DNA from 3 places in the Aeromicrobium duanguangcaii genome. Region 2 is predicted to be linked to each of the others. Evidence: predicted binding sites of a transcription regulator. Region 2 holds the regulator's gene; each other region holds the start of a gene.
The links. The regulator HrcA, encoded in region 2, represses chaperone genes, less so after heat shock. The targets are predictions, from matches to a motif close to TTGGCACTCGNNNNNNNCGAGTGCCAA.

Region 1: groES (co-chaperone GroES) is a predicted target of HrcA. The motif match lies at 2,822-2,848, and genes of this name have one in related genera.
Region 3: groL (chaperonin GroEL) is a predicted target of HrcA. The motif match lies at 2,168-2,194, and genes of this name have one in related genera.

Annotation. Positions count from the first base shown of each region.
Region 1 covers NZ_CP101990.1:576,844-581,767, forward strand. The annotation lists gene NP095_RS02915 (5-oxoprolinase subunit PxpA) at 1-46, opposite strand, end outside; gene NP095_RS02920 (class I SAM-dependent methyltransferase) at 63-1,223, opposite strand; gene NP095_RS02925 (NAD(P)-binding domain-containing protein) at 1,251-2,651, opposite strand; gene groES (co-chaperone GroES) at 2,931-3,224, shown strand; gene groL (chaperonin GroEL) at 3,256-4,857, shown strand.
Region 2 covers NZ_CP101990.1:955,567-960,490, reverse strand. The annotation lists gene NP095_RS04930 (histidine triad nucleotide-binding protein) at 1-241, opposite strand, end outside; gene dnaJ (molecular chaperone DnaJ) at 338-1,480, opposite strand; gene hrcA (heat-inducible transcriptional repressor HrcA) at 1,520-2,536, opposite strand; gene NP095_RS04915 (hypothetical protein) at 2,647-3,075, shown strand; gene NP095_RS04910 (DUF3097 domain-containing protein) at 3,068-3,904, shown strand; gene NP095_RS04905 (arginine deiminase) at 3,908-4,924, opposite strand, start outside.
Region 3 covers NZ_CP101990.1:2,660,754-2,665,677, reverse strand. The annotation lists gene otsB (trehalose-phosphatase) at 1-20, shown strand, start outside; SAM riboswitch class I at 107-219, shown strand; gene thrC (threonine synthase) at 228-1,496, shown strand; gene NP095_RS13130 (MoaD/ThiS family protein) at 1,532-1,810, shown strand; gene NP095_RS13125 (cold-shock protein) at 1,920-2,123, shown strand; gene groL (chaperonin GroEL) at 2,229-3,869, shown strand; gene NP095_RS13115 (acyltransferase) at 4,226-4,924, shown strand, end outside.

The sequences.
Region 1 (4,924 bases), 380 kb from region 2:
CGGCCGACTCGCCCAGGTCCACGTTGAGGTCGACGCGGGCGGGCATGGCCCGACGCTACCGTTCAGCGGCGCCGCTCGACCAGGAAGGCGCGACCCTCGCCGTCGACACGGGTCATCACGACGGTGGCGGGGTGCGGCCCCGTGAGCTTGAGTCGGGCGATGAGCCGCTCGGGGACGATGTCCACGCCGCGCTTCTTGATGGTCAGCGTGCCGATGTCGCGCTCGCGCAGCGCGGCACGCAGCTGCTTCTCGCGGAAGGGCAGCTCCGCCTCGACGCGGAACGCTCGCCCGTACGGCTCGGCGGCGGGGGAGTCCGTCGTGATCCACGCGATGTGCGGGTCGAGTAGGTGCCCGCCCAGGTCGTCGGCCAGCTCGGCGACGAGCCCCGCGCGGATGACCGCGTCGTCGGGCTCGACCAGATGGGAGAGCATGGGACCCGTCGCCGCGACGGCGCCCCGATCGATCAGCGTCGCTCCCGCCGGCAGGATCGTGGCCCGGCGCGCGGGACCGGGTCCGAAGCCCGCGCCCCACAGGCACGCCTCGACCAGGTCGCCGCCGTCGGACACCCACTCGGCCTGCACGCCGGGCGGGACCGCGTCGTGCGCGATGCCCGGCATCACCTTGGCCACCGCTCGCCCGGCGAGCAGACCCGTCACGAAGTCCCACGACGGGACCAGCGCGTCCAGTCGGAACGTGCGGCCCGCGCCGTCGCGGCGTGCCGGATCGACGAACGCGACCTCGTCGGGCTCGAGCGCCGTCGTCGTGGCGTCGCCGACGTCGACGGTTCCGGCCAGGCCGAGCGCCGCCAGATTGGCCCGCGCGATCGCGGCGCGGACGGGGTCCTGCTCGACGCCGCGGACCTCGAGTCCGGCGCGCGCCAGGGCGATGAGGTCGCCGCCGATGCCGCAGCCGAGATCGACGACGCGGGTGCCACCGAGCTCGACGAGCCGCGCAGCCCGATGGGCGGCGACGGGAGCGCGGGTGGACTGCTCGAGGGCGTCCGGCGTGAAGTACATCCGCGCGGCATCCTCGCCGAACTTCGCCGTCGCCCGCCGCCGCAGTGCGTGCTGCGACATGGCGGCGGCGACCAGCTCCGCAGGGTGGTCACGACGCAGCCGGGTGCCGAGCGCCAGATCGGACTCGGAGCCCGAGCGCTCGGCGATGTGCCCCAACAGGACCTGGCCCTCGTCGTCGAGCAGTGACTCGAAGGTCGCCAGGTCCATGGGTCACATTGTCCCCGCGCCCGGCCCTCAGGTCGTCGCGGCCCGGTCCTCCTCCTCGGTGACCAACGTGGCAACCTCGTCGTCGACGGGATCGGACAGGTAGCGCTCGAGGCTGTCGTCCAGCTCCTGCAGCCACGGAGTGTGGTGGACCGAGGCCATCGTGCCGGTGAGGACGGAGGGGTAGACCTTGTCCCGGTAGGTGAGGACGTCGTCCTGCTTGTCCGCCTTCCAGGCCAGGAAGATCTCGACGACGCGGTCGAGGTCGAAGGACGGGTAGTCCGTCAGGTCGATCAGGTCGCGGATGTAGTCGGCCTGGAACCGGATCTCGTCGCCGGCGGTCTGCAGGGACGCGAAGCGCTCGCGCCACGCGTCGATGTCGCGCCGCTGCTCGGCAGCATCCGGCAGGGCGATCCGGCCCATGATGACGTCGCGGACGTACCAGGCCTGCGCGTCGAACATGTTGAACGTGAACCACTGGTCCTGGGCGCCGAGGTAGAACAGCCGGTCGTTCGCCTCGGAGACCACGCCGCGGTACAGGTGGTCCGGATACAGGCAGTTCGGGGAGTCCAACGCGAGGTCGGACGGCAGGAACGGGTAGTGGTGCAGGTAGCCCGTGCACAGCACCACGGCGTCGAACCGACGCGACTCGCCGTTGGCGAAGTGGGCGATCGAGCCCTCGAAGCGCTCGACGAGCGGCAGCTCCTCCATGCCCTCGGGCCAGGGGAAGCCCATCGGCGCGGTGCGGTAGCTGAACGTCACCGAGCGGGCGCCCATCTTGAACGCTTGCACGCCGATGTCCTCGGCGGAGTAGCTGGCGCCGATGAGCAGCACGTCCTGGTCGGCGAGCCCCTCGGCTCCACGGAAGTCGTGCGCGTGGCTCAGGCGGCCCGGGAACGTCTCGATGCCGGTGAAGTAGGGGACGTGGGGCGTGCTGAAGTGCCCGGACCCGACGATCACGTGATCGAAGGTCTCGGAGGTCGTCTCGCGCGACTCCAGGTCCTCGACGGTCACGGTGAACTGCCGGGTCTGCTCGTCGAACTCGACCCAGCGCACGACGGTCGAGAACCGCACGTACTTCTTGACCCCGCTGTTCTCGGCGCGCCCGTTGATGTAGTCCCACAGCACGGCGCGCGGAGGGTACGAGGAGATCGGCCGTCCGAAGTGATCGTCGAACGTGTATTCAGCGAACTCGAGCGCCTCCTTGGGGCCGTTCGACCACAGGTTGCGGTACATGCTCGAGTGGACCGGCTCGCCGTGCTCGTCCAGGCCCGTGCGCCACGTCAGATTCCATTGCCCGCCCCAGTCCGCCTGCTTCTCGAAGCACACGATGTCCGGTATCTCGTGGCCGGCTCTCGCCGCCGACTCGAAGGCCCTCAACTGGGCCATTCCGCTGGGTCCTGCTCCGATGATCGCGACGCGTGGGGTCAAGTCTTCCTCTCCGGCCGGCGTGGCCCGGTGTCTGGGCGCGAGCCGGAACCCGCGCCGAAATCTCGCGGCGCCGCGTCGATGCGACGGGCGCCAGGAACCCCCCATCGTAGTGGGCCCTCGCGCGCGAGGGCCGGGGTCCGCAGGGCCGTCGGCGGGTACCCCCATGGGGTTTAGCACTCCCTTGGGGCGAGTGCCAGCGCGGTGATACGCTGAGGTCTGGCACTCCCCTCGGGCGAGTGCCAACTCGAACGTCACTCATCCGAAAGGGGAGGTCGACCAGTGTCGGTCACCATCAAGCCGCTCGAAGATCGCATCGTCATCAAGGCCGGAGAGGCCGAGCAGACCACCGCGTCGGGTCTCGTCATCCCCGACACCGCCAAGGAGAAGCCGCAGGAGGGCGAGGTCGTGGCCGTGGGCCCCGGTCGCGTCAGCGACAGCGGCGAGCGCATCCCCGTCGACGTTGCCGTCGGCGACAAGGTGCTCTTCAGCAAGTACGGCGGCACCGAGGTCAAGCACGGCGGCGAGGAGTTCCTCATCCTCAACGCCCGCGACGTCCTCGCCGTCATCGCCTGAGTCCACCCGCCCAACCGTTTAGGGAGCACTCATGCCCAAGATTCTGGAATTCGACGAGGGCGCACGCCGCGCCCTCGAACGCGGTGTCGACAAGCTCGCCGACACCGTCAAGGTGACCCTCGGCCCCAAGGGCCGTTACGTGGTCCTCGACAAGAAGTGGGGCGCCCCCACGATCACGAACGACGGCGTGTCCGTCGCCCGTGAGATCGAACTGGACGACCCGTTCGAGAACCTCGGCGCGCAGTTGGCCAAGGAAGTCGCCACCAAGACGAACGACGTCGCCGGTGACGGCACCACGACCGCCACGGTCCTGGCCCAGGCCATGGTCCACGAGGGCCTGCGTCACGTCGCGGCCGGCGCCAACCCGGTCGGCCTGAAGAAGGGCATCGAGAAGGCCGTCGAGGCCGTCACGGCCGAGCTGCACGAGCGCGCTCGCGTGATCGACTCGGTGTCCGACATGGCCGCCGTCGCCACGGTCTCGAGCCGTGACTCGGTGATCGGCGAGCTCATCGCCGAGGCGTTCGACAAGGTCGGCAAGGACGGCGTCATCACCGTCGAGGAGTCCAACACCATGGGCACCGACCTCGAGTTCACCGAGGGCATGCAGTTCGACAAGGGCTACCTGTCTCCCTACATGGTGACCGACACCGAGCGTATGGAGGCCGTCCTCGACGACCCCTACATCCTCGTCAACCAGGGCAAGATCTCGGCCGTGGCCGACCTCCTGCCGCTGCTGGAGAAGGTCGTCCAGTCGGGCAAGAGCCTGTTCATCATCGCCGAGGACATCGAGGGCGAGGCCCTGTCCACGATCGTGGTGAACAAGATCCGCGGCACGTTCACGTCCGTCGCGGTCAAGGCTCCGGCCTTCGGTGATCGCCGCAAGGCGATGCTGCAGGACATCGCGACCCTGACCGGCGCGACCGTCGTCACCACCGATGTCGGCCTCAAGCTCGACCAGGTCGGCCTCGAGGTGCTGGGCACCGCCCGTCGCGTCGTCGTCACCAAGGACGACACGACGATCATCGACGGCGGCGGCGACCAGGCCGAGGTCGAGGGCCGCGTGGCGCAGATCAAGGCCGAGTTCGAGCAGACCGACTCCGAGTGGGATCGCGAGAAGCTCCAGGAGCGCCTCGCCAAGCTGGCCGGTGGCGTCTGCGTCATCCGCGTCGGCGCGGCCACCGAGGTCGAGCTCAAGGAGAAGAAGCACCGCATCGAGGACGCCGTCTCGGCGACCCGCGCGGCCATCGAGGAGGGCATCGTCCCCGGCGGTGGCTCGGCGCTGGTCCACGCGGTCGCCGTGCTGGACAAGGACCTGGACCTGACCGGCGACGAGGCCTTGGGCGTTCGCATCGTCCGCAAGGGTGCCGACGCCCCGCTGGAGTGGATCGCCCGCAACGGCGGCGTCTCCGGCGAGGTCGTGGTGTCGAAGGTGCGCGAGTCGGGCGAGGGCTACAACGCCGCGACCGACGAGTACGGTGACCTGCTCGCGCAGGGCATCCTCGACCCGGTCAAGGTCACGCGTTCGGCTCTGGCCAACGCCGCCTCGATCGCGGCCATGCTGCTCACCACCGAGACCCTCGTGGTGGACAAGCCGGCCGATGAGGGCGACGAGCACGCCGGTCACAACCACTGATCGACTGCTCTGCACGACGAAGGCCCCGGGCGCTTGCCCGGGGCCTTCGTCGTTCCCGGGGTGAGAC
Region 2 (4,924 bases):
AGTCCTCGTACCCCTCCTGCGCCGCGATGACGCGCGTCTGGGCCAGCAGCTCGGCGGCGATCGCCGGCTCGGCCTGTGCGAGCTCGGCGGCGTCGCGGGCGTGGACCTTCGGCACCACGAGCACGTGCACGGGCGCCTTGGGGTTGATGTCCCGGAACGCCAGCGTGTGCTCGCTCTCGGCGACGACGTCGGCCGGGATCTCGCCCGCGACGATCTTGCAGAAGATGCAGTCAGCAGCCATGCGCCGACTCTAGCGACCTCCCGAGATTTGCTCCTCAATGAACCTTTGAGACCGACTCAAAGGTCAGATGGGGAGCAGATCTCGGGAGGCGGGAGATCACTTGAAGGCGTCGCGCAGGCGGCCGAAGACGCCCCGCGAGCTGTGGCTGACGACCGGGTCGACGTGCTCCTCGTCGCGAGCGGCCGCGAGCTGCTCGAGCAGCTCGCGCTGCGCGGCGTCGAGATCGCGCGGCGTCTCGACGACGACCTGCACCGTGAGGTCGCCGCGACCCGAGCCGCGCAGGCGCGGGACGCCGAAGCCGCGAGCGACGATCGTCTCGCCGGACTGGGTGCCCGACGGCACGTCGATCGCGACGGACTTCTCGAGGTCCGGGAGGTCCTCGCGCTCGGCGTCGAGCGTCGGCAGGTCGATCCGGGTGCCCAGCGCGGCCGCGGTCATCGGGACGGTGACCTGGCAGACCAGCGCGTCGCCCTGACGGGTGAAGACGGGGTGACGCGCGACCTTGATCTCGATGTAGAGGTCGCCGGCCGGTCCGCCGCCCGCGCCGACCTCGCCCTCGCCGGCGAGCTGGATCCGGTTGCCGTCGTCGACGCCGGCGGGCACGTTGACCTGCAGGCTGCGACGCGAGCGGACGCGGCCCTCGCCGGCGCACTCGCGGCACGGGTCGGGGATGACCGTGCCGTAGCCGTGGCACGTGGGGCACGGACGCGACGTGCGGATGTCACCGAGCAGCGAGCGCTGCACGTGATGGACGCTGCCGTGCCCGTGGCACGTGCCGCAGGCGACGGGCTCGGAGCCCTCGTTCGCGCCGGAGCCGTCGCAGACCTCGCACGTGACGGCCGTGTCGACCTTGATGTCGCGGGTGACGCCGAACGCCGCCTCCGCGAGGCTGACCGACAGGCGCAGCAGGGCGTCCTGACCGCGCTGGACCCGGGACCGGGGACCGCGCGACGACGTCTGGCCGAAGAACGCGTCCATGATGTCGTCGAAGCTGAAGCCCTGGCCGAAGCCGCCGCCCATGCCGCCACCGGACAGCGGGTCACCGCCACGGTCGTAGACCGACCGCTTCTGCGGGTCCGACAGCACCTCGTAGGCCGTCGTGACCTCCTTGAATCGCTCGGAGGCGTCCGGAGCGTCGTTGACGTCGGGGTGCAGCTGGCGGGCCAGCCGGCGGTACGCCTTCTTCAACTCCTCGGGAGTGGCCTCGCGGGAGACGCCGAGCAGTTCGTAGTAGTCCAAGATCTCTTCTCTTTCGCAGTCAGTCGCGAGGTGGGGCGCTCAGCCGTCGGCGAGGATGCGGCCGACGTAGCGGGCGACGGCGCCGACGGCGGCCATCGTGGCGGGATAGTCCATGCGGGTCGGTCCCATCGTGCCCAACTGGGCGTAGGACTCGCCATCGGGGCCGTACGTGCTGGCGACGACGGCGGTTCCGGAGAGGTCGTCGCGGCCGGTCTCGCGACCGATGCGCACGTGGGGTCCGGCGGTGGCCTCGCCGAGCAGGCGCAGCAGGACGACCTGCTCCTCCATGGCCTCGAGCACGGGCCGGATGGCGGTGTCGAAGTCGGCGCCGAAGCGGGCGAGGTTGGCGGTGCCGCCGACGGCGACGCGCTCGTCGGACCGCTCGTTGGAGAAGGTGTTGGCCAGCGTCGTGACGATCGAGGAGACGACCGGGCGGTCCTCGATGTCGAACGTGTCGATGAGGTCGGCCAGCTGCAGCGAGGCCTGCGGGAGTCGCTCGCCCAAGGTGGCGCGCACGATGCGCGACTTCAGGTCGGCGAGCAGCTGGTCGCCGGGGGTCTGGGCCAGCTCGACGATGCGCTGTTCGACGCGGCCGCTGCTGGTGATGACGACGATGAGCACGCGCGAGCCCTCGAGGGCCACGAGCTCGACGTGGCGCACGGTCGAGCGGGTCAGCGACGGGTACTGCACGATCGCGACCTGGTTGGTCAGCTGGGCGAGGATCTTGACGCTGCGCATGACGATGTCGTCGACGTCGATGGCGCCCGACAGGAAGGTCTCGATCGCGCGCCGCTCGGCGACGGAGAGCGCCTTCACCTCGGCCAGCCGGTCGACGAACATCCGGTAGCCCTTGTCGGTCGGGATGCGGCCGGCGCTGGTGTGCGGGGCGGTCAGGTAGCCCTCGTCCTCCAGGGCGGCCATGTCGTTGCGGATCGTGGCCGACGAGACGCCCAGCCGGTGGCGCTCGACCAGGGCCTTCGACCCGACCGGCTCCTGCGTCGCGACGTAGTCCTCGACGATCGCGCGCAGGACGTTGAGACGGCGGTCCTCGATCACGCTGTCACCTCCACGCTGCTGGCACTCGACCCGGTCCAGTGCCAGTCTACCGGCGAGTCACACGGCGGTGCGCCTGCACGAACCCCTCGCCAGCATGGCAATCTGTCGGGGTGAGTGACGTGTCCGTGCGCGACGACGGTTCGATCCAGGTCGTCGACGGCGATGAGGTCCTGGTCTACACGCCCTATGCCGTCACGGCGCCCGACGGAACGACCGTCCAGCACGAGTCCCGCGGCGGCCAGATGGCCGCGGTGTGGGCCACCGCCGTGGGCGAGACGTTCGTCGAGATCTCCCACCTGGGCCACGGCCCCGAGGGCGGCGAGCTCGTGATGGTGGTGACGCGACCGGGGCACTCCCCCGACGTCGCGCTCGGCGCCCTGGTCACCGATGACGTCCCCGACACCGTCCCCGACTCGTGGCCGGCCGCGGTCGACCTGGCGATCGGCCTGATCGTGGACGACACCCTCGACAGCGGCTCGAAGGACGACATCGAGGCGTTCCACCAGCGGTTGCTCGGCGTGTGGTTCGGGCATGGCTGACCGGTACGGCCAGGACGTCCTGTCCGGTGACTGGCGCAAGCCCAAGCGCGGCCGCTCGACCGAGCTGGCCGCCGACCTCGGCCTCGTCGTCGAGGAGGCCTCCAGCGGCTTCGTCGGCGAGATCATGCGCGTCGAGCGCGATCTCGGCACCGTCGAGCTGGAGGACCGCCGGCTGCGCCGCAAGGTCTTCCCGCTGGGACCGGGCTTCCTGATGGAGGGCAAGCCGGTCGTCCTGGTCGCACCGACCCCGAAGACCGCGGCCGCGCCCACCCGCACCGCCTCGGGATCACGCCTGGCGGCCGACACGCGCGCCAGGGTGGCGCTGCCCAGCCGGATCTACGTCGAGGGTCGCCACGACGCCGAGCTGGTCGAGAAGGTGTGGGGCGACGACCTGCGCGCCGAGGGCGTGGCGGTCGAGTACCTCGGCGGCATCGACGACCTGGCCGCGATCGTGCGGGACTTCAAGCCCACCGCGAAGCGTCGCCTCGGCGTCCTGGTCGACCATCTCGTGAAGGGCTCGAAGGAGCAGCGGCTGGCCGACGAGGTCAAGCACGTCCCCCACCTGCTGGTCGTCGGCCACCCCTACGTCGACGTGTGGCAGTCGATCAAGCCGCAGCGCCTCGGCATGGACGCGTGGCCCACGATCCCGCGCAACGTGGAGTGGAAGAAGGGCATCTGCGCCCATCTGGGCTGGCCGCACGAGAACCAGGCCGACATCGCGCGCGCCTGGAAGGCCATGCTCGGACGGGTCGACTCCTGGACCGACCTCGAGCCCGCCTTCCTCGGCCGGGTCGAGGAGCTCATCGACTTCGTCACCCAGCCGGCGTAGGACTCAGTCCACCGCGTCGCGGATCAGCGGGCCCGTCATGCAGTGGCCACCACCGCGGCCGCGCCCCAGCTCGGCGCCGACGATCTCGATGACCTCGAGCCCGGCCTGGCGCAGCAGCGAGTTGGTGTGGGTGTTGCGGTCGTAGGCCACCACGACGCCCGGCTCGAGCGCGACGAGGTTGTTCCCGCTGTCCCACTGCTGGCGCTGGATGTCGTACTCGCTGCCGCCGGTCTCGACGACCTGGAACTTCCCCACACCCATGGCCTTCGCCACCACCTCGAGGAACGGGGTGTCGTCGTGATCGATCACCTCGATGCCGGGTGCGACGTCCGAGGGCACGATCGTGAAGGCATGGATCGTGTTCACGATCTCGGGATAGACGGTCACGACGTCACGGTCGGCGAACGTGAAGACCGTGTCCAGGTGCATCGCCGCGCGCAGCTTCGGCATCCCCGCGACGATGACCCGCTCCGCCGCGCCCTGCTCGAACAAGGCCTTGGCCAGCTGGGTGATGCCCTGCCGCGAGGAGCGCTCGCTCATCCCGATCAGCACGACGCCCCCGCCGGGCACCATCACGTCGCCGCCCTCCACGGTGGCGGTGCCCCAGTTGACCTCCGGGTCGCCCCACCACACGGTCGACCCCACGAACTCCGGGTGGAACTCGTAGATCGCCTTCATCAGGAGCGTCTCGTCCTTGCGGGCCGCCCAGTAGAGCGGGTTCAGCGTCACCCCGCCGTGCACCCAGCAGGTCGTGTCGCGGGTGTAGAGGGTGTTGGGCAGCGGCGGCATCAGGTACTCGTGGCCGCCGTGCGCCTGGCGGACGAGGGCGCGGTACCCCGCGGAGAGCTCGCTGGGCAGCTCGCGGGTCGACAGGCCGCCGATGAGGTAGCGGGCGAGGTCGGCCGCCGCGAGGCCGTCGAGGTACGCCCGGGTCTCCTCCACGAGCCCGATGCCGACCTCGTTCGGGACGATCTTGCGGTCCAGCAGCCAGGTGCGCGCGGCGGGGTCGGCCATCGTCTG
Region 3 (4,924 bases), 1.4 Mb from region 2:
ACTCCCTCGTGCCGGTCTGATCCGCAGCCGCTCCTGCCGTACCGTCCGTCCGTCTCAACATCCGGACGGAGTAGACGTATCGTGAGACGCCGTCCTACGCTGAAGCCACTCATCCCGAGGGGCAGAGGGACACGGCCCGACGAAGCCCCAGCAACCAGCCGATCACCGGCCAGGTGCTAATTCCGTCCGCGGTCGAACTTCGGCCCGGAGAGATGAATGGAGCCTTCGTGAGCCTCACGACCCCGGACCAGACCCTCACCCTGCGCGACGGCGCCTTCGGCAGGGCCACCTGTCTGACGTGTCGCGAGTGCGGAGCCACGCGCGATCTCGGCCCGCACTACGCCTGTTACGAGTGCTTCGGACCCCTCGAGATCGGCTACGACTTCGGCACGGTCACCCGCGAGCAGATCGAGGCCGGGCCGGCGAACATCTGGCGCTACAAGGCGCTGCTGCCCGTCCCGGACGACATCGAGTCCAGCCCCAACCTCGAGCCCGGCTTCACCCGCCTGCTCGAGGCCCGCAACCTCGCCGCCGAGCTCGGTCTGACGAAGCTCTGGGTCAAGGACGACAGCACCAACCCGACGAACTCCTTCAAGGACCGCGTCGTGGCCTGTGCGCTCAGTGCCGCCCGCGAGTTCGGCAGCACGGTCTTCGCCTGTCCCTCCACCGGCAACCTGGCGAACGCCGTCGCCGCGGCCGGCGCGCGGGCCGGCATCCGCACGGTCGTGTTCATCCCGAGCGACCTCGAGACGCCCAAGCAGGTCAACTCCGCGATCTTCACGGACAACCTGGTGGCGGTCGACGGCACGTACGACGACGTCAACAAGCTCGCCAGCGAGATCGCCGGCGAGGATCCGGGCTGGGCGTTCGTCAACGTGAACGTCCGGCCGTTCTACGCCGAGGGCTCCAAGACGCTCGGCTACGAGATCGCAGAGCAGCTGGGCTGGCGGCTGCCGGACCAGGTGGTCATCCCGGTCGCCTCGGGCTCGCAGCTGACCAAGGTGCACAAGGCCTTCCGCGAGCTGGTCGAACTGGGCCTGGTCGAGGACAAGCCGTGCCGCATCTTCGGCGCGCAGGCGCAGGGCTGCAATCCCGTCGCGACCGCGTACAAGGACGGCGTGGACGCGATCCGCCCGGTCAAGCCCGACACCATCGCCAAGTCCCTCGCGATCGGCAATCCCGCCGACGGCGTCTACGTGCTCGACATCGCGCGTGCCACCGACGGCGCGGTCGAGGAGGTCGACGACGAGCAGATCCGCGACGCGATCGTCCTGCTGGCGCGCACGGAGGGCATCTTCACCGAGACCGCCGGCGGCACCACGGTGGCCGTGCTGAAGAAGCTCGTCGAGACCGGACAGCTCGACCCGACGCTCGAGACCGTCGTGATCAACACCGGTCACGGACTCAAGACGCTCGACGCCGTCGCCGGATCGGTCGGCCCACGCGCCACCATCGCCCCCACCTACGACGCCTTCACCGCGGCCGGCATCGCCTGATCCGCCCGACCCACCCCTTCTCGAGGAGCATCCCCATGGCCGTTTCCGTCCGCATCCCCACCATCTTGCGCAACTACACGAACGACGAGTCCCAGGTCAGCGCCGAGGGCGAGAACCTCAGCGCCGTGATCGAGTCGCTCGAGGCGTCCTACCCCGGGATCCGGGCCCGGATCGTCGACGAGGACGGCAAGCTGCGCCGCTTCGTGAACGTGTACGTGGCGGAGGAAGATGTCCGCTTCGCCGATGGTCTGGACACCCGCACGGTCGACGGCACGCAGATCTCGATCATCCCGGCGGTCGCCGGCGGCTGTTGAGCCACGGGCAGTAGGGCCGACGACCGGATCCGATTCACACTGCGGGGCTTGCTGGCGATACGCTTGAGTGGGTCCGGCCGCGGGCCTTTCGCGCAGAACAGGTGGTCACATGGTGCATGGCACCGTCAAGTGGTTCAACTCCGACAAGGGCTACGGCTTCATCGCCGTCGACGGCCAGGACGACGTGTTCGTCCACTGGTCGAAGATCGCGATCAACGGCTTCAAGACCCTCGAGGACGGTCAGACGGTCGAGTTGGAGGTCGTGGACGGTCCCAAGGGACGCGAGGCCGAGAACGTGCAGCCTCAGCACTGACGGGCTGGATCGCCCCCGGTGCGGGGTGGCTTGAGTTGTGGTGATTAGCACTCGTATAGTGAGAGTGCTAGATCCACTTCTACCCATTGTCGGAGACACGCACCCATGGCTAAGTCCATCGCATTCAACGAAGAAGCCCGGCGCGGGCTCGAGCGCGGCATGAACCAGCTCGCCGACGCCGTGAAGGTCACCCTCGGCCCGAAGGGCCGCAACGTCGTCCTCGAGAAGAAGTGGGGAGCCCCCACGATCACGAACGACGGCGTCTCCATCGCCAAGGAGATCGAGCTCGAGGACCCGTACGAGAAGATCGGCGCCGAGCTCGTCAAGGAAGTCGCCAAGAAGACCGACGACGTCGCCGGTGACGGCACCACGACCGCCACCGTCCTGGCTCAGGCGCTCGTCCGCGAGGGCCTGCGCAACGTCGCCGCCGGTGCCAACCCGATGGGCCTGAAGAAGGGCATCGAGACCGCCGTCGAGGCCATCAGCGCCCAGCTGCTCGACATGGCCAAGGACGTCGAGACCAAGGAGCAGATCGCCTCCACCGCGTCCATCTCGGCCGCTGACCCCACGGTCGGCGAGATCATCGCCGAGGCCATGGACAAGGTCGGCAAGGAAGGCGTCATCACGGTCGAGGAGTCGAACACGTTCGGCCTCGACCTCGAGCTGACCGAGGGCATGCGGTTCGACAAGGGTCACCTGTCGGGCTACTTCGTCACCGACCCCGAGCGCATGGAGACCGTGCTCGAGGATCCGTACATCCTCATCGTCAACAGCAAGATCAGCACCGTGAAGGACATGGTCCCGGTGCTGGAGAAGGTCATGCAGACCGGCAAGCCGCTGGCGATCATCGCCGAGGACGTCGAGGGCGAGGCCCTGGCCACGCTCATCGTCAACAAGCTCAAGGGCACGTTCAAGTCGGTCGCCATCAAGGCCCCCGGCTTCGGCGACCGCCGCAAGGCCATGCTCACCGACATCGCGATCCTCACCGGTGGCGAGGTCATCAGCGAGGAAGTCGGTCTCAAGCTCGAGAACGCCGACCTGACGCTGCTGGGCACCGCCCGCAAGGTCGTCACCACCAAGGACGAGACGACCATCGTCGAGGGTGGCGGCGACGAGGCCCAGATCCAGGGTCGCGTGGCCCAGATCAAGGCCGAGATCGAGAACAGCGACTCGGACTACGACCGCGAGAAGCTCCAGGAGCGCCTCGCCAAGCTGGCCGGCGGCGTGGCCGTCATCAAGGTCGGCGCGGCCACGGAGGTCGAGCTCAAGGAGCGCAAGCACCGCATCGAGGACGCCGTCCGCAACGCCAAGGCAGCCGTCGAGGAGGGCATCGTCGCCGGTGGCGGCGTCGCGCTCGTCCAGGCCAGCAAGGCCGTGTTCGAGAAGCTCGAGCTCACCGGTGACGAGGCCACCGGCGCCAACATCGTGCGCCTGGCCGTCTCGGCCCCGCTCAAGCAGATCGCGGTCAACGCCGGCCTCGAGGGCGGCGTCGTCGCGGAGAAGGTCGCCAACCTGGAGCCCGGCCTGGGCCTCAACGCGGCCACCGGCGAGTACGTCGACATGATCGCCTCGGGCATCATCGACCCGGCCAAGGTGACGCGCTCGGCGCTGCAGAACGCCGCGTCCATCGCCGCGCTGTTCCTCACGACCGAGGCCGTCGTGGCCGACAAGCCCGAGCCGGCCGCTGCCGGTGGCGGCGCGCCGGACATGGGCGACATGGGTGGCATGGGCGGCATGGGCTTCTGATCCCACCGCTTCATCACACGGAACCCCGGCACCTCGGTGCCGGGGTTCCGTGCGTTCAGCGCAGGCTGGTCGAGCCCTGCTCGGCCTGGACCGGCGCGGTGGCGAAGGCGATGGCTGCCACCACCACGGGGATCGCGATGCCGACCGTCGCCAGCAGGGCCCAGGGGACGGCCACGGAGGGCTCGCCGTAGGTGGTCGAGCCAGCGCACGAGCGCCTCGGTGTCGAAGATGCGGCGTTCGAACTCCGAGCGCAGCTCGGCGCCGTAGTGCGGCGCCGCGGCGCGATCACGCCCGAGATGTCCTCGGCGCGCGCCCCAGTGCTCCCGGATGTGCGGGTGGCGCGGGAGGATAGGCCCGTGACGACGTGGCAGCAGCTGACCCGCACCGACGATCCCTTGACCGACGAGCACCGCGCGCGATTGGTCGCCGCGGGCGTCGAGCCGGATCGGCTGGAGGCGGTCGAGTGGCGGCGGATGGACGGGCCGCTGCCCTCCTGGTGGAACGACCTCGGCAATGCGCTCTACGCGGCCGAGGGGGCCCGCCTGCCCGATCACGTGGTCGAGGCGCTCACCACCTTCTACTTCCGCGACACCGTGATCGTGATCGGCGCCCCGATGGACCAGCTGACCTCCCTGTTGGTCGGCGGTGACGAGGCCACGGTGTTCCTCGACCAGCGCGTCATCCTCACGGCGGGTGAGGTCTACTGCGGTGCGGGCTCGTCCGTGGTCCTGCACGGGCCCCTGGTGGCCACGCGGTCGCCCGTGGTGGACGCGCGCAACGGCGGCCGGGTCGTCGCTGCCGGCGATCAGCTCTGGGCGGCGGGGGTCTACATCGCCACCGACGACATGCACCGGCTGGAGGACGCGACCACGGGGGAGCGGATCAACCCCTTCGGCGCCACCATCTCCATCGGGCACCACGTGTGGCTCTGTCGCGAGGCCGTCGTGTCCGGTCACGTCGACATCGGCGAGCACGTCTGCGTCGGACTGCGCGCGGTCGTCCGGGGTCAGAAGGTGCCGTCGCACGTCGTCATCGCGGGATCTCCGGGACGGGTG